DNA from 3 places in the Williamsia sp. Leaf354 genome. Region 3 is predicted to be linked to each of the others. Evidence: predicted binding sites of a transcription regulator. Region 3 holds the regulator's gene; each other region holds the start of a gene.
What was found. The regulator LexA, encoded in region 3, represses DNA repair genes until DNA is damaged. The targets are predictions, from matches to a motif close to CGAACANNTGTTCG.
Positions count from the first base shown of each region.

Region 1 (5,709 bases), on a different contig from region 3:
TTGGATCTGTGTCGTCGCTGATCGGACCGCCGATTGCGCCCAGGCGCCCGTCCGCGCGGCCTCGATCTGCTGCGGATCGGCCCCGGGGAAACGACGGGTGGCGATCTGGGCGGCGTCGAGTACCGCGATGAGGGCGCCGATCTCCGGCGTCATCGAGGCGCCGGGGGAGGTGATGGTGCGGTCCACCTCCGCGGACAGGTGGACCAGCGTCGATCCGGCGACGGGCTTGTACCGATGTGTCGTGTAGATCCACAGGTGTCGCCGCGTCAGGTGCTCCACGAGGCCGGCCTGCTCCGCCTCGACGAACACCTCGTCGCGTCGGCGATGGGCGATCGGGCAGAACGCGGTGATCAGGGCGCCGGCATCGCGGGACTTCTTCTCAGCGATCGTCGCGATACAGGTGTCGAGTGTGGCGTTGCCGGTGGGGGAATCGTCGATCACCGTGATCGTGTCGTCGGTGAGCGTGATCCGATCCCGCAACGCGAGGTCGGCGAGAAACGCCCCGGAGATCGCCACGTCGGCGAAACCGGCCTGGGTCAACGGCTCGCCGGTGGACGGATCGAGGGCCAGCAGGATGAATCGCTCGGCAACACCGTTCATATCCATAGTCTGGCTAAGCATACGCGGATCGGGCCCGGGTGTCGTCACCTGTCGATGATCTCGGCCACGACGCGCGCCGCCTCGCGACCGGCGCGATTGGCGCCGATCGTCGACGCGGAAGGACCGTATCCGAGCAATTGGACCCGTGGTTGCGCGGCGACCACCGTCGCCAGGCGACCGGTCATGGTGATCCCGCCGCCCGCACTGCGCAGTCGTAAGGGTGCGAGATGGTCCAACGCACTGCGGAATCCGGTGTTGTAGAAGATGACGTCGACGTCGAGCTGCGTCCCATCGGCGAAGGCGACGCCGGTCTCGGTGATGCGGGTGAACATCGGTCGCCACGCGAGGATCCCGTCGGCCTGGGCCGCGGCGATCGCGGGGGTGCGTCGCAGGCCGGTCACCGACACCACCGACGTCGGCGGCAGTCCCGCGCGCACCCGCCGTTCCACCCGGGCGACGGCCTCGCGGCCCTCCTCGGGGGTGAACGGACCGTCGGCGAACACCGGCTCGGTGCGCGAGCACCAGAAGGCCTCCACATCGGTTGCGGTACGGGCGATCTCGATGAGCAGTTGCACCGCCGAGATCCCTGCGCCGACCACGAGCACCCGCTGTCCGTCGAAGTCGTGCGGCCCGGTGTAGTCGTGGGTGTGCAGGATGCGGCCGGTGAAGCGTTCGGCGCCGGGTGTGTGTGGCACGAAGGGGCGATCCCATGTACCGGTCGCGTTGATGACGGTTGCGGCCTCGAGCGTGGTCTCCGGCATTCCGGGGCCGGCGCCGGAGGTCACCGCGAACCGGGGGTCGTCGGGGTCGCGTCCGGGTACGAGACGCACCGCGCTCACGTGGACCGGTCGGCGGACGGGGAGGTCGAATCGTCGTTCGTAGCGTCCGAAGTAGTCGGCGACGGCTGTCGATGCCGGCCACTGATCGCAGTCGACTCCGAGGGCTTCGGCGAGGCCGTATCCGGGGAGGTCGTGGACGTGGTTCGCTCCGGCGAGGGTGAGTGTGGGCCAACGGAATTGCCACGCACCACCCGACGAGGGTGCATGGTCGAGAATGGCGAAGCGTCCGTTCAGACCACGACGTTGCAGGAAATAGCCCGCCGACAGTCCGGCCTGGCCGCCACCGATCACGACGCAGTCGAGCTGCTCGTCGGTGGACACGACGAGAACTCTACTCAGCGAGCACGGCCTGCCGGTGAACGCGGGGGAGCCTGATGCTCTCGGTGACGAGGAACTGCAACCGTCGTTGCACCGTCTCCGATACGGGTTCCGGTGGTGCGTGGTCGGCGACGATCTGCGCGGGTCGGTGCAGGTGGTTGGCGCGGGGTGGGCCCGTATTGCCGTTGGGTGTCCAGCCGTAGCGTCCGCGGTCGGGCCCGGAGTCGATCTTGATGCTCGTGAACTGCCCCGGGCCGTCGCCGACGGCGCGGTTGTGGGGTCCACACGCGGGGGCTAGGTCGGTGACGTCGGTGACACCGCCATCGGCCCAGTCGCTTTCGGCGTGATGGATCTCGACGTGCGAGAAGGGCGCGGGGCACCCGGCCTTGCCGCAGCCGCCGTACTGGGAGAACAGGACGAATCGTTGGGCCTGGGTCGCCAACCGCTTGGCGCGACCGTAGAAGAGGGGCTCGCCGGTGATGTCGTCGAACACCGACAGGTGCATCTGCGCGGAGGCGGCCAGTGCGATGACGTCGGTCATGGGAAGGTCTGCGCCGGTGGCGGTGTGCGCGATGCCTGCTCGTTCTCGCAGCTGCGTATCGGTGATCGACACGATGATGTGCGGGGGCAGACCTCGGTGCGAGCCGCCGAGGAGCCGTCCGTCGACGGCCGCCTGCAGCAGCGCCTTCAGGGCGTCGTGGTTGCGCTGGGACTGTGAACGGTGGTCGCGGTCGGCGGCCTCGCGCAGCAGGGCGGGGTCGATGCCGTCGTCGTCGTTGCCGCCGTGCGGTGAGTGCTCGTCGTCTGGGTTGTTCATGCCGGGCGCGGCCCAGGCTGCGAGGACGACGTCGAACAGCGCTCGTGTCATCGGATCGAGATGGCCAGTGAGCTTCGACATGAGCAGCGAGTCCTGGGTACCGAGGCCGACACCGCGGTTGCGGGCGCGATCGCGGTCCGACGGCAGGTCGCCGTCGGGGTCGAGATGAGCCAGGATGCGGGCGCCGGCGCGCGCGATCTCGCGTGGACCGAAGTCGCGGGCGATGTCGGCGAGCTGTGCCTCGGCCCGGTCGCGCGCATCCGAAGGTGTTGCGGCAGGAACCTTGTCGAGGACGTCGAGCACTGCGATGACGTGCTCGTGGGAAAGGTCGCCGTCGGCCATGGCGGCCGCGGTCTCGGGGCAGCGTGGGGGCAGCGGTTCGCCGGTCATCGACAGCATCGACGACAGTTCGGCGACCTCGCGCAGCCGCTTCTTGGGCGCCGCGACCCGGAGATGTTCGCCGACGAATTCGATCAGGTTGCGGCACTGCACCGCTCGGTAGGCCTCGCGATCGGACACGTCGGCGATCCACCGAAGTCCCATGGACCCCATGGTGCGCGTGAGTCGTTCGTGGGTGACCGCGACCTCTGCGACCTCCGACTCCGTCAAGCCGTCGGAGGACTCGTCGGCGATCTCGGCCAGGAGTGATTCCAGCGCAGCATATTTGGCGATCAGAGTGTTCCCCACAGCGCAGCCTCCCCCCGGATGCATCGACTGCCAAAAGTATAGTTCAGGAATACGACACTCGCAAGTGTGTTCGAGCGCGAATTTCCCTGCGCGACCGGCCGGTTCACTCGATCCGAAAGGTTCCGACTGCCCGGTACTGCGAGTCCATCAGGTCGTGCGACACGGCCTGGTCCAGGGGGAGCTGGGCGGCCGCACCGGCCCAGTACCGCAGGATGCGTCCCACCTCCGCGGCCGCATCACCGTCGAGGGCATCGAGATCCACGTCGAGAATCAATCGCATGTCCCGCAGCCTAAGCCGCATTCGCTGATCTCGGTGGAGTGACGTCGTTTCCCGTGCTAATTTTCCGGCATGACAACCGGGATGGCATCGCGCCGTACACGGGAAGGCTTCCCGGACACGCGGTGAAGCGGAGCGGGCGATTCCACGCCCGTACCTCTGTCACTTCTCGTTCGCCACCGGTCGGCGGTGACTCCTCGCCCGCCCATCCGCACTCCAGATCAGAAGAGACATGACTGCACGGTTCAACCACACCATCATCGCCGCGAACGACCCGGAGGCATCTGCCCGGTTCCACCGGCACATCTTGGAAGCAGACGACGCCCCCAGGTGGGGGCCCTTCATCAACCTGACACTCGACGGCGGAGTTCTGCTCCAGTTCGCAGCACCGCCCACCGACTTCTCGCCTCAGCATTATGCGTTCCTGGTGACCGAGGACCACTTCGATCGAGCACTCGACTACATGCGGCATCATGAACTCGACTACTGGGCCGACCCGCAACGGCGATCACTCCACGCCACGAACACCGAGCACGGCGGACGAGGCGTCTACTTCCTGGATCCCGCCGGCCACTACCTCGAACTCACGACGCGGCCTTACGTCTGACTCGGCGACGACGATGGCCCACGGCGACGCCGCACCCCGTCTCGGGTGACGGCCGCGGAGGACACGCCTCGCGATACGCTGACGCTCATGATCGGGAGCACGTCGAACGGGTCCGTCACCACCATCGAGTTGCAGCGATCGGACAAGCGCAACGCGCTCGATCACGCCATGGTGGACGACTTGGTGGCCGCGGTCGACTCCGCCGTCGAGGCCGGTGCGCGCGCCATCGTCCTCACGGGCGAGGGTCGGGTGTTCTGCGCGGGGGCCGACCTGTCGGGTCCGGTCTACGACCCCGAGTTCCTGACCAAGCTGGTGTCGGCCCTGCAGCGCATCGAGGCGGTGCCGGTGCCGGTGATCGCGGCGCTGAACGGCAGCGCGCTCGGCGCCGGCCTGCAGCTGGCGATGGTCGCCGATCTGCGCGTGATGGCGCCCGACGCATTGTGCGGGATTCCCGCGGCGAAGATCGGCGTGGCGGTCGACGAGTGGACGATCCGTCGCCTCATCTCGCTGGTCGGATCGGGCACCGCGCGCGGAATGCTCATCGGGTGTGACCCGCTCACCGCCGAGCACGCCCTGTCGGTGGGTTTCGCCAATCGCATCGGCGATCTGGCGATGGCGCAGGAGTGGGCGGCGAGCATCGCCGAACTCGCTCCGCTCACGCTCGCCCACTACAAGCTGGTGTTCGCCGGCGACGGCGCCCGTGACGAGGTGCCGGCCTATCGTGCGGCGGCGATGATGCGTGCCTGGGAGAGCCAGGATCTGGCCGAGGGCCGGGCCGCACGGACCGAGAAGCGCAGCCCGCGGTTCACGGGCCGCTGAGCGCTATTTCAGGCGCTTGACCGACGATCCCGGTCGGTAGACGAGTCGCTTCACCGACGCCGGCGGCGGCGCGATCCCGGGACCGCCCGCGCGCATCCAGTCGCCGACCTCGGCCATGGCCGAGGCGGTCAACACCTTCTGCAGCCAGACCGGCCGACCGCCCTTGACCCGACCGGCCCGCGACGGCGACACCACGATGACGTTCGACCGCGCGCAGTCGTCGAGGCAATCGCTCGTGCGCACCCGCGCGGCGTCGCTCGCCGACGCGCGCAGGGCGTCGAGATGCTCGTCGTGGTCGATGTCGGGGTGTTTGCGCGCGGTGCCACAGCAGCAACCACGGCACACGGTGGCCGTCGGCAGCGTGGTGGCGGACTTCTTGCCGGACAGCGTGAGCTCCGATGTTCAGGGGGACCGGTGCGGTCCGGTGACCGCTTCGAGCCTACGACATTTGCGATGACGCGCTCTACGCTACCCAGCGTTCATGCGCAAGGCTAAAGGGTGCGAGTTTTCGTGCTCGAAACATGCTGGAACCGTTCGGGATACACGTCGCCTCTAGCGTCGCGATATTGCCCGCCAGGGGGTGGACATCACTGCGACACGCGATCGAGGAGAACGCATGACCCAGGAAGTAGTGGAGCCGAATCCGGCTCTCACCGGACCGCAGGCCGCGGCGACACGAGAGACACTGGAGGACTACACCCTTCGGTTCGCGCCACGCAGCTACCGCAAGTGGGGTCCGGGTGTC
Region 1 covers NZ_LMPL01000001.1:1,512,685-1,518,393, forward strand. Annotated here, with positions in the region: gene ASG12_RS07305 (GOLPH3/VPS74 family protein) at 1-600, opposite strand, end outside; gene ASG12_RS07310 (flavin-containing monooxygenase) at 645-1,760, opposite strand; gene ASG12_RS07315 (HNH endonuclease signature motif containing protein) at 1,771-3,261, opposite strand; gene ASG12_RS21960 (hypothetical protein) at 3,365-3,541, opposite strand; gene ASG12_RS07325 (VOC family protein) at 3,771-4,145, shown strand; gene ASG12_RS07330 (enoyl-CoA hydratase) at 4,233-4,964, shown strand; gene ASG12_RS07335 (hypothetical protein) at 4,968-5,309, opposite strand; gene ASG12_RS07340 (purine-cytosine permease family protein) at 5,581-5,709, shown strand, end outside.
Region 1: ASG12_RS07315 (HNH endonuclease signature motif containing protein) is a predicted target of LexA. The motif match lies at 3,321-3,334, and genes of this name have one in related genera.

Region 2 (5,709 bases), on a different contig from region 3:
GGTCGCCGCGGGAATCGCCCGATAGATCAGCTCCACCAGTCGGGCGCTGGTGTCGAAGGGCTGGTGCTCCCGCTCACGGAGAACGGCCGAGGCGATCTTGCCCGCGAACCGTTCCTCGCCGTATTCCGACAGCACACGGGCGATCTCGCCGTGCGAGTAGGTGTTGAGGATGTCCGCGGCGGTCAGCGTGTCGTTGTCGTTCATCCGCATGTCCAGCGGGGCGTCGACGGAATACGCGAACCCGCGATCGTGCTGGTCGAGTTGCATCGACGAGACGCCGAGGTCGAACAGGGCCGCGTCGTATCGCGTTCGACCGCCGTCGGCGAGGACGTCGGCGATCTCGTCGTAGCGCCGCCGGACGATGGTGACGCGATCGGCGAAGGGCGCCAACCGCTCCGACGCCGACGACACGGCGTTGCCGTCGCGATCGATGGCGATGATCGCGACGCCGGGGAATCGGTTCGCGACGAGTTCGCTGTGGCCGCCGGCTCCCAGGGTCGCATCGACGAACGTGGCGCCGGTGCCGTCGGGAGCGGTGTGCGTGAGGGCGGGAGCGATGAGGTCGATCATCCGTTCCGCCATCACCGGGATGTGACCGTGTTCGCCCGACTTGTGCTCCACCGGAGGCCTTTCGGAGTGGCTGCGCTGTGCGGTGCGGGTCGATCGGACCGGTCGCCGGCAGCACGACACGGCGTCGTGCTGTCGGCGCGGCCGGGAGGTCGTTGCGGTGAGTACGGGTCCCTGCCCGATGACGGACCTGGCGCTGGGGAAGTGCGCCAGGGACATCTCGGGCAGAGGCCTGAACTCGCCGAGGCGAACCGGGCCGTGCGGTCCCGCCGAGGTCCTCCGGCGGCGGGACCCGGTGATCACAGGATGTTCTCCAGGGACGGGTTGTCGGCCCGCGAGAAGCTCTCCTCGTGCTGGGACTCGTACTGCTCCCAGGCCTGGGCATCCCAGATCTCGACGTAGTCGTAGTTGCCGATCACCGCGCATTCCTTGGTGAGGCCTGCGTAGGTCCGGTGCTTGGACGACAGGGTGATCCGTCCCTGTGCGTCCGGCACCATCTCCTCGGTGCTGGAGTTGAGATGACGTTGGTACATCCGCGCCTTCTCATCCACCTTGGACGCCGCAGCGGCTCGTTTCGCCCGCTCCACGAAGTCCTCGGGCAGGTAGATCGCGAGGCTGTGGTCCTGACCGCGAGTGACCATCATCCCTCCTGCCAACTGCTCTCGAAACTTCGCGGGAAGCGTGAGCCGCCCTTTGTCGTCCAACTTGTGCAGGTGTGTGCCGAGGAACATGTTCTCCCCACACCTCCTGCCGGGCGGAGTCGCGAGTCCGGCACTCTCTCCTCCGTGCACCACAGTACCCCACTTCCCCCCACTTTCCACCCCCAGATGACCGACATGTTCGTGCTCGATCACGAAACAGCAGGTCAAGGGTAAGAAAAGTGGTGGGGCGACTGGAAGTCGACCGATCACCGCCGACCGAGACGACCTGGGGTTTCGTCACCGAGGATCGTCCGCACCGGACGCCGAAGGCCTGTGGGCGAGCGCGGTGGAGGAAAGTGGGGATCGGTGGGCACGAAGGCCCGGGCGGCGATCACCCCGAGAACGACGAAACCGCGCACCGGGAATCGGTGCGCGGTCTCGTGTGTGAGGTCAGTGCGGGGCCGTCGAGGCCCTGCGGAGGATCATTCCTGTTCGAACCGTCGGTTGAAGCGCTCTTCCATCCGCTCACTGAACGAGCGTGACCCGTTGCCCCGCGGACGACGTCCCGACGAGGACTCCGAGGTGGCTCCCGACGCCGGCGGCGCGGACGAGCCGATGCCCCACAGCGCGATGAGCCCGGCGGCGAACATGACGAGGAATCCGACGAGGCTGAGAATCGGGAAACCGCCGACAGTGACGTCGACGACCAGCCCACCGATCAGCAGCAGCAACCCGACGACGAACAGGACCGCGGCCTGAAGCCGTTTACGCGTCGTCGACCCGCCGCGTACCCGTCGACGCCGGACATTCGACGCGAACTTGGGATCTTCGGCGTACAGCGCGTTCTCGATCTGTTCGAGCATTCGCTGCTCGTGCTCCGAGAGTGGCACCGCCCCTCCTTACAGCACTTCGGTCCGGTGACCGGACGGTGTCCAACGCATACCCGCGGCAGGTGTGTCGGGGTCGGTGGGCTCGTGTGGCGAGCCCTGTTGTCGATGATACGAGGTGATCGAGAAACCGACCACCATTACCCGGCTGAGAGTTCGGTCAGAGTCGCCGGCCGGTGGCCCGCGGTCGCCCGTGTGCCGTGCTCGAAGGCGACGACCTGCGCCTGTACCTCGTCCATGAAGTCGACCAGACGGGTCCGGGTGGCCTGCACGGTCCCCGGGTCGACGTCGCGGACGACGCCCAGTTCGATGTCGGCTCGCAGACGCGAGAGCCCCGCGAAGTAGGTGGCCCAGGTGGTGAGCTCCGGCAGTGCCCGCGGAAGGCGCGCCCAGGCGCTCACCGGGCCTCGACGCGGACGGGTAGTGGATTTCTCCCCGACCACCAGCGCTGCACCGGCTGCACGCAGGGCGGCGAGGTAGAGCGCTCGGAGCTGCTCTGTCGGTTCCGGGGAATCGGCAGCGTGCGCCGCCATGGCCTCGGCGCGACCGAGCAGCTCGCGGGCACGCAGCGCCAGTCGTGGATCGACCGTGGCGGTGCGTCGAGTCGTCGTACGCGTTCCGGTCATCGTCACACCCCTCTCTGGTCTGTTCGTGTACCTGTGGAGGTTCAACCCCATCGGACGGATCAGTCATACCGCCGACCACCGACAACGTGAGCAATGGAACAACCGCTGCCCACCGGAACCCGGACGGGCCGGACGACGATCGGACCGGCCCGGCCGCAGACGCTTCCCTCGTCCACCGCCGGACCGGCCGTCGGTCGTCGGGTCACGATGAGACTCGTCGCGGAGGTTGAGTACTCGAACACCCGTTCGACCTATTCAATATAGCTACCCCCCGACAAGGTCTCAAGAGGAGGCGGAGAACGGTGTCTGTTCGCCTGGTCGGCCTCGCCCCCGACGACGCCGGGGACTGGTTGAACCCTGCTCTCGACGTCTACGTCGAGGCCATGGGATACCCCCGGGGGACCCAGACACACCGCTCCCCGCTGTGGCGCGATCACATGCGACGACCCGGCTGGACCGCGGTCGGGGCCTACCGCTCCCCCGACGACGCGACGGGAGGCCCGGCGGGCGGGTCACTGGTCGGCATCGCCTACGGCTACACCGGCGCGGGCGACCAGTGGTGGCATCAACAGCTCTGCGCAGGACTGCGGCACGGCGGGTACACACGTGAGCAGATCGACGAGATCACCCGCGACTACTTCGAACTCACCGAACTCCACGTGCACCCCCGCCTGCAGGGTCACCGCATCGGCGAGGCACTGCTCGAGCGACTCCTCGCGGACCGGAGCGAGAGCAGCGTCCTGCTCTCCACACCGGAGGTACCCGCCGACGACAACCGCGCGTGGCGTCTGTACCGGCGGGTCGGTTTCGCCGATCTGCTCCGCCATTTCAGCTTCGCGGGCGATCCGCGACCTTTCGCCGTCCTCGGACGCCGACTACCGATGGGCCCCCATGACGACCAGCAGTGACGCCCGCATCCACGACGCGATCGTGGTGGGTGCCGGTCACAACGGACTCGTCGCGGCGACGTATATCGCGCAGTCGGGCCTCGACGTGGCCGTCGTCGAACGCGACACCATCCCCGGTGGCGCCGTGTCCACGGTGGCCCGGTTCCCCGGCTACCGGGTCGACCGCGGATCCTCGGCCCACATCATGATCCGGCACACCTCGATCATCGACGACCTGTCGCTCGGATCGCACGGCCTGCGCTACATCGACTGTGACCCATGGGCGTTCGCACCCGCCGACGGCGACTCACCGGCGATCGTCTTCCGGACCGACCTCGACGCGACCTGCACCTCCATCGAGGCCGCGTGCGGTGCGCGCGAGGCCGACGCGTACCGACGGTTCGTCGCCGTGTGGGGACCGCGGTCGGCGGCGGTCATGCGGATGTTCGCCCACCGCCCCACCGTCGGCGGGTTCGCGCGCTCGTTCTGGGGCATGCCCACCCGCGACGGCGTCACCGGCCGGGCCGCCGGGGCGAATCTCGCCCAGGAGTTCCTCCGCTCCGGAGATGCCCTGCTGGACAGCTGGTTCGACTCCGAGCGCCTCAAGGCCGCACTCGCGTGGTTCGGCGCGCAGTCGGGACCGCCGATGAGTGAGCCGGGTACCGCGCCGATGGTCGGCATCGCGGCGCTGATGCACACCCTGCCGCCCGGGCGCGCGGTCGGTGGCAGCGGCGCGCTCACCGAGGCGCTCGTCTCGGCCCTGCGGTCGCACGGCGGCGAACTGGTCCTCGACGCACCGGTCGAATCGCTCGCGTGGACCGGAGACCACTGGCGGGTGACGTCGGCGGGCGGTGCGGTGCGCCGCGCGCGGTCGGTCGTCGCGGCGTGCCACATCCTCACCACCCTCGACGCGCTGGCCGCCGGCGGTGTCGCCCCCGAGCAGGTGCGCCGGTGGCAGAGCCGGATCGAGGTCGGCCCGGGCATCGGCAGTGCCGTGCGGATCGGTGCCACGGCACTCCCCGACTACCCCGGGCTGCCGTCGGATCTCCCCGCCCACGGCGTCCACTCGGGTCTCGGACTGCTCGTCTCCGACCGGGCTCACCTGGCCGCGGCCTACGGCGACGCCCGCGCGGGGCAGCTCCCCCGCCGCCCGGCGTTGGTGGCCATGAGCTACTCGGCCATCGATCCGGGACTGGCACCGCCGCAACGACACTCGATCACCCTGTGGTCGCAGTGGCACCCACGTCACCTGGCCGAGAACCGTTCGTGGACCGACCTCGCACACCGGGCCGGTGACGACATCATCGCCGAGATGGATCGACAGGCCCCCGGCTTCTCGTCCACAGTCGAACACGTGCACGTACAGACCCCGGACCGCATCGAGGACGAGCTGGGCCTCGTCGGCGGCAACGTGATGCACGTCGAGATGTCGATGGACCAGATGTTCGCCTTCCGGCCCCATCCCGACCTCGGCGGCCATCGTGTGCCCGGGGTTCCGGGTCTCTACCTGGCCGGCGCCTCGACCCATCCGGGTGGTGGCGTCAGCGGTATCAGCGGAGCACTCGCCGCCGATCTCGTGCTCTCCGATCGCGCCGGCCTCGCCGACAACGTTCGCGAGGCACTGGGTTCGGCGTGGACGGCGGTGCGCCGCAGGGCACCGGTGGTCGGCAGGTCACGGACATGATCGACCCGCCCGCCGCGCGCGACACCACCGGGACCGCCCGTGTGGTGTCACTCGCCGCGGTCGCCGCCTGGGTGCTCGCCCAGATCGTCTACTCGCTCGTCGAGGGATCGGCGCGCGACACCGCGACCATGGTGGTGCTGTGCGCGGGGTCGATCGCGATGGTCGTCGACGTCGTCGCCCGCCGGGGCCCGGGTCGCGCCGTCGCGATCATCGCCGCGGTGTCGGCCATCGTGTTCGCCGCCGAGGTCGTCGGCACCCGGACCGGGTTCCCCTTCGGCGCCTACGGATACGCCACCGACCGCATCGGGCCGGCCGTCGCCGATGTCCCGATCCTCATCACCGCCGCGTGGTTCATGGGTGCGTACGCGGTCTGGCGGGTGGCAGCCTTCGTCGTGCCGACCGCGCGGGCGGGCCGCA
Region 2 covers NZ_LMPL01000003.1:158,778-164,486, forward strand. Annotated here, with positions in the region: gene rsmH (16S rRNA (cytosine(1402)-N(4))-methyltransferase RsmH) at 1-621, opposite strand, end outside; gene mraZ (division/cell wall cluster transcriptional repressor MraZ) at 867-1,298, opposite strand; gene ASG12_RS12260 (DUF3040 domain-containing protein) at 1,691-2,098, opposite strand; gene ASG12_RS12265 (SAV_6107 family HEPN domain-containing protein) at 2,236-2,721, opposite strand; gene ASG12_RS12270 (GNAT family N-acetyltransferase) at 3,024-3,629, shown strand; gene ASG12_RS12275 (phytoene desaturase family protein) at 3,613-5,292, shown strand; gene ASG12_RS12280 (carotenoid biosynthesis protein) at 5,289-5,709, shown strand, end outside.
Region 2: ASG12_RS12265 (SAV_6107 family HEPN domain-containing protein) is a predicted target of LexA. The motif match lies at 2,957-2,970, and genes of this name have one in related genera.

Region 3 (5,709 bases):
GCGCGGATGACCGATCCGCGGACCAGTTCTCCGGGGAGCACGATGGTGCGGTCGACGCTGGGATTGGCGGTGACGGTGACGATCATGCGATCACGACCTCGACACCGCGCGCGGACAGCTGCGCGGAGAAGCCCGGGTCGATGCCGTCGTCGGTGATGAGGACGTCGACCTCCTCGAGGCCGGCGAAGCGCGTCATGTCCTCGGCGCCGAGCTTGGAGGAATCCGCCAACACGACAACACGATTGGCGGCGGCGATCATCGCCGACTTCACCGCACCCTCGTCGGGGTCGGGTGTCGACAGCCCGTGGCGTTCGGTGATGCCGTTGGTGCCGATGAACGCGACATCGACGCGGAACGAGGCGAGTGCGGTGATGGGGGCGGGTCCGACCGCGGCCTGGGTGAGCCCGCGGATGCGACCGCCGAGGAAGTGCAACTGCGCGCCCGGGTGATCGGCCACCGACGCGGCGACGGGCAGCGAGTTGGTGAACACGGTGAGCGCTCGATCGCGCGGCAGCCGGGCGGCGGCCTGCACGGTGGTGGTGCCCGCGTCGATGACCAGGCTGCCGCCGTCGGACGGCACGAAGCGACACGCGGCTGTGCCGATGCGCTCCTTCTCGTCGGGATGGGCATCGGCGCGCTCGGCGACACCGAGCTCGGTGACCCGCACGGCGTCGACCGGGACGGCGCCGCCGTGTACGCGACGCAGGAATCCGGCCCGCTCGAGCGAGGCGAGATCGCGACGCACGGTCTCGCTGGTGACATCGAATTCCTCGGCCAGCGCGGTCACCGACGCGCGACCGTGGGCGAGTACCTGGTCGGCGATGGCCTGCTGTCGCTCTTCGGCGTACACGCGTCCCCGTTTCGGTTGGAATGTGTGGCTTTGAATGTTGATATCGTTGTGTTTACGCCTGGATGTGTTGACAAGTCAAGCTTTTCTTGTAATTTGAGTCACACAGCAGCACCGCAATGACAATCACCTCGTCGAGAGTCCACATCGGACGCCGCGGCGGATGATCGGCCGACAGCAACGATCGATAGGCACCCCATGGCTCCCCACGCGACAGCGAACGACCTCTCCTCGGCGGACGTGACCACCTCCACCGATCCCGCCGCCCCGACGGTCCTCACCGGCACCCCCGTGGTGTCCGGTGTGGCCTTCGCGCCGGTGATGTGGCCCGGTGAGCGGCCGGCCCTGCCGGGCCCGGGGACCCCACCGGCGGATGTGGAGGCCGAGTGCGCGCGGTTCGTCGCCGCGGCGGCGGCCGTCGCCGACCGCCTGCGTGCCCGTGCTTCCGCGGGCACCGGGGTGGCCTCGGAGGTCCTCTCGGCAACCGCCGCCCTCGCACAGGACCGCGGTTGGATCTCCTCGGCGGAGAAGCTCATCCGCGCGGGATCACCTGCACCGAACGCCGCGGTCGACGCCACCGAACAGTTCGTCGCCATGTTCACCAAGCTCGGCGGTCTCATGGCCGAGCGGGTGACCGACCTGCTCGACGTGCGCGATCGTGTGCTCGCCGAACTCGCCGGTGACCCGGAACCCGGCCTGGCCCAGCCCGACCACGAGGTCATCCTCTTCGCCGACGACCTCGCTCCGGCCGACACCTCCGGGCTCGACCCCGCCCTCGTGCGGGGCCTCGCCACGCGTCTGGGCGGACCGACCAGCCACACCGCGATCATCGCCCGCCAGTTGGGGATTCCGTGTGTCGTCGCGGTCGGTGCCCTGACCTCGGTCGCCGCGGGCACCCCGGTGATGCTCGACGGGGAGGCCGGCACCGTCACCGTCGGTCCCGACGCCGAGACCGCCCGCACCGCCGTCGCCCGGTCTCGCGACGCCGCGGAGTTGGTGTCGCGCTGGAACGGACCGGGACGCACCGCCGACGGACTCGACGTGTCGATCCTCGCCAACGTCCAGGACGGGACATCTGCGCGCTCCGCGACCGACTTCCCGGTCCAGGGCATCGGGCTGTTCCGTACCGAGTTGGCCTTCCTCGACCGCGCGAAGGAGCCCGACGCCGCCGAGCAGACCGCGCTCTACCGCGAGGTCATCGAAGCGTTCGTCCCCTCCGCGGGGGAGCCCGACGCGAAGATCGTGATCCGCACCCTCGACGCCGGCTCCGACAAGCCGCTCCTGTTCGCCGACAACGGAACCGAGGCCAACCCCGCGCTCGGTGTGCGCGGTCTGCGGGTGGCGTTCGGCAACCCGGGTCTGCTCGATCGGCAGCTCGACGCCATCGCGGCCGCCGCCGAGGCCACCGGCTCGTCCCCGTGGGTGATGGCCCCGATGGTGGCCACCGCGACCGAGGCGCGTGACTTCGCGGCGAAGGTGCGTGCCCGGGGCCTCATCGCCGGGGTGATGATCGAGATCCCCTCGGCCGCACTGCTCGCGCCGTCGATCCTCGCCGAGGTCGACTTCGTGTCGATCGGCACCAACGACCTCACGCAGTACACGATGGCGGCCGACCGCATGTCGGCCGAACTGGCCTACCTCACCGACCCGTGGCAGCCCGCCGTCCTCGCACTGATCAACATGGTCGCCTCAGCGGGTTCGGCGACCGGCAAGTCCGTCGGCGTGTGTGGTGAGGCCGCCGCCGACCCGTTGCTCGCCTGTGTGCTGGTGGGCATGGGCGCCACGTCACTGTCGAGCGCACCCGCGGCCGCCGCGGGGGTGGGTGCGGCGCTGGGTCAGGTGAGCACTGCGCAGTGCCGGGCCGCGGCGCAGGCGGCGCTGGCCACCGCAGATCCGGCAGACGCACGGGCCGCCGCGGCGGCGGCCCTGCACGCCTGACGGCGACCGGTCGGGCTCACCGCCGGTGAGCCCGGTCCTCCACCTCACGCACGAGGCCGATCATGGTCGGATCACGGTGCAGGGCGGCATCCGACAGCGGGTTGACGATCCCGCGCAGGGCGGACACCGGGATCCACCGGCGTGGCACCTGGATGCGCGGTGACCGGGCCTCGATCCCGTCGGCTACCGCCAGCCCGACGCGTCGGGGCTTGATCGGCGTGAGCAGCGGACGTGGGAAGGCCCGCTTGATCAGCGCGGTGGCCAGCTGGTCTTTGCCGAAGGCGACGTCGGCGATGGGGGTCGCGACCCATCCGGGGTAGAGCACCCCGGCCGTCGCGCCGTGGGCCGCGAGCTCGCTGCGCAACGCGCGTCCAATCTGCTCGACGGCGGCTTTCGATGCCGCGTAGGGCGCGTTCACCATCCCGTTGAGGTAGGCGTATGTCGACGAGGTGACGAGGACATGCCCCCGGGAGTCGATGATGTGGGGGAGTGCCGCCCGCACCGTGTTCCACACACCCATCAGGTTGACGCCGATGACGCGCTCGAACACGCCGTCGGCCACGCTGGCCACGGTGTCGGCCGAATCTCCGCTGGAGATACCGGCATTGGCGAACACCACGTCGATCCGTCCCCATCGCGCAACGGCACGATCGACCGCGTCGGACAGGTCTGCGGGGACCGTGACGTCGGCGCGTGCCGCGAGCACGCGGTCGGGATCGAGTCCGCGGACGGCGTCGTCGACCGCCGCCTGGACCAGGTCGAGTGCGACCACCCGGGCACCGCGACGATGCACCTCACGGACGACCTCTCGCCCGATGCCGCCCGCGGCGCCGGTCACGATGACCACCGCCCCGTCCAGGACCAATCGCTGCGTGCCCATCACTTCTCCTGTCGTCCGCCGAACGGGGAGCTCAGTGTGACACGCGGCGTGGTCAGATGGGATCTGCGGGGTGTGTGCAGTCGATCAGAGGCGACGCATGACGGTGACGACCTTGCCAAGGATGGCCGCCTCGTCTCCCGGGATGGGGTCGAACTGCGGGTTGTGGGGCATCAGCCACACGTGTCCGTCGGTGCGCTTGAAGGTCTTCACCGTGGCCTCGCCGTCGATCATCGCCGCGACGATGTCGCCGTTGTCGGCGACGTTCTGCTGGCGGACTACCACCCAGTCGCCGTCGCAGATGGCGGCGTCGATCATCGACTCACCGACCACCCGGAGCAGGAAGAGCGCACCGTCGCCGACGAGTTCGCGGGGGAGTGGGAAGACCTCCTCGACGGCCTCCTCGGCGAGGATGGGCCCGCCGGCCGCGATCCGGCCGAGGACCGGGACGAAGGTCGGGGTCGGCAGCGAGAGTGCATCCGACCCCCCGCCGTCACCGGGATCGGCGTCCTGGACGTTGACCGCGCGGGGGCGGTTCGCGTCGCGTTTGAGGAAGCCCTTGCGCTCCAGTGTGCGGAGCTGATGGGCGACCGACGAGGTGGAGTTGAGGCCGACCGCGTCGCCGATCTCGCGGATGCTCGGGGGATAGCCGCGCTCGCGGACCGACGCACGGATGACCTCGAGCACCTTCGCCTGCCGAGGCGTCAGATCGGCCTCGCTGATCGGGCCGTCGGCGAAGTCGGTGGTGGTGACGGTGGTGTCGGACACGGTGTCCCTCCTGTCGCGGCCCGCTCCCGACCGGTCTGTTCGAACGGTTCGGATGACGCGCGGACCTGCTGTCACCTGGGACAGTAGTGCAGCAGATAACAACTTTCAAACATTTGTTCGACCGTGTCGGGACATTGTCGGAGGTGCGTGATACAAATCGAACACACGTTCACTCGAACGTCTGGTCGATGAGGAGCACGTCATGAATCAGACTCTCACGCGTCACAGCAGCACCACCGCACACGCGGGTCACCGGCCCGCCGGAGCCACGGTCGAGCGCGCGCCGCGTCCGGCGCCGCGCCCCGTGCCCGCACGCCGCCGCCCCTCGGGTCGGCCGGTCGCGGCGCGCCCCGCGGGCGTCGTGTGCGCCGACGGACGCCGCCACGCACCGGTGTCGCGCCGGCCCGCCCCCATCGGATGGGGCGCGGCCATCGTCGCCGGCATCGCCCTCGCGATCGCGGTGTGGGCGGTCGTCATCGGTGGGGCGGCCGCCACCGACTCGACGGCCGCGCCGATCGCCGGTACCTCGGTGGTCCACGTCCGTGGCGGGGAGTCGCTGGGCGAGCTCGCGCAGCGCGTCGCCCCGGACCGGTCGACGTCGGCGGTCGTCGCCGACATCAGGGAGCTCAACCACATGAGCGGATCGGCCCTCACCGCGGGCCAACCGCTGCTCGCACCGCTCTACCGGAACTGACCGGTGTGTGACGCTCGACCCGGGTCGGTATCCTCGCGACCGTGGGTCCACATCGGACCCTGTGACGCCCCGGGGTCCGTCCTCGACGCGCGTCGCCCGCGGATCAGGTTCGAGGACACGTCGATGCACTGCCCCTTCTGCAAGCACGAGGACACCCGAGTGGTCGACTCGCGTGTTGCCGACGAGGGTCAGGCCATCCGCCGCCGCCGTTCGTGCTCGAACTGCGGCCGTCGGTTCACCACGGTGGAGAGCGCGGTGCTCGCTGTCGTGAAGCGCAACGGGGTGACCGAGCCGTTCAGCCGCGAGAAGGTGATGCTCGGCGTCCGTCGCGCGTGCCAGGGCCGTGCCGTCGACGAGGACCGGTTGCGGCTGCTGGCCCAGCAGGTCGAGGACGCCGTCCGTGCCTCGAGTTCGGCCGAGATCCCCAGCAACGAGGTGGGATTGGCGATCCTCGGGCCGCTGCGTGAACTCGACGAGGTCGCCTACCTGCGCTTCGCCTCGGTCTACCGGTCGTTCGAGTCCGTCGACGACTTCCAGCGCGAGATCGACGACCTGCGGTCGTCACCGTCGCGCGCCGCCACCGCC
Region 3 covers NZ_LMPL01000002.1:483,872-489,580, reverse strand. Annotated here, with positions in the region: gene ASG12_RS10355 (1-phosphofructokinase family hexose kinase) at 1-86, opposite strand, end outside; gene ASG12_RS10350 (DeoR/GlpR family DNA-binding transcription regulator) at 83-850, opposite strand; gene ASG12_RS10345 (putative PEP-binding protein) at 1,046-2,785, shown strand; gene ASG12_RS10340 (SDR family NAD(P)-dependent oxidoreductase) at 2,802-3,665, opposite strand; gene lexA (transcriptional repressor LexA) at 3,750-4,430, opposite strand; gene ASG12_RS22090 (LysM peptidoglycan-binding domain-containing protein) at 4,633-5,124, shown strand; gene nrdR (transcriptional regulator NrdR) at 5,248-5,709, shown strand, end outside; gene hrpA (ATP-dependent RNA helicase HrpA) at 5,686-5,709, opposite strand, start outside.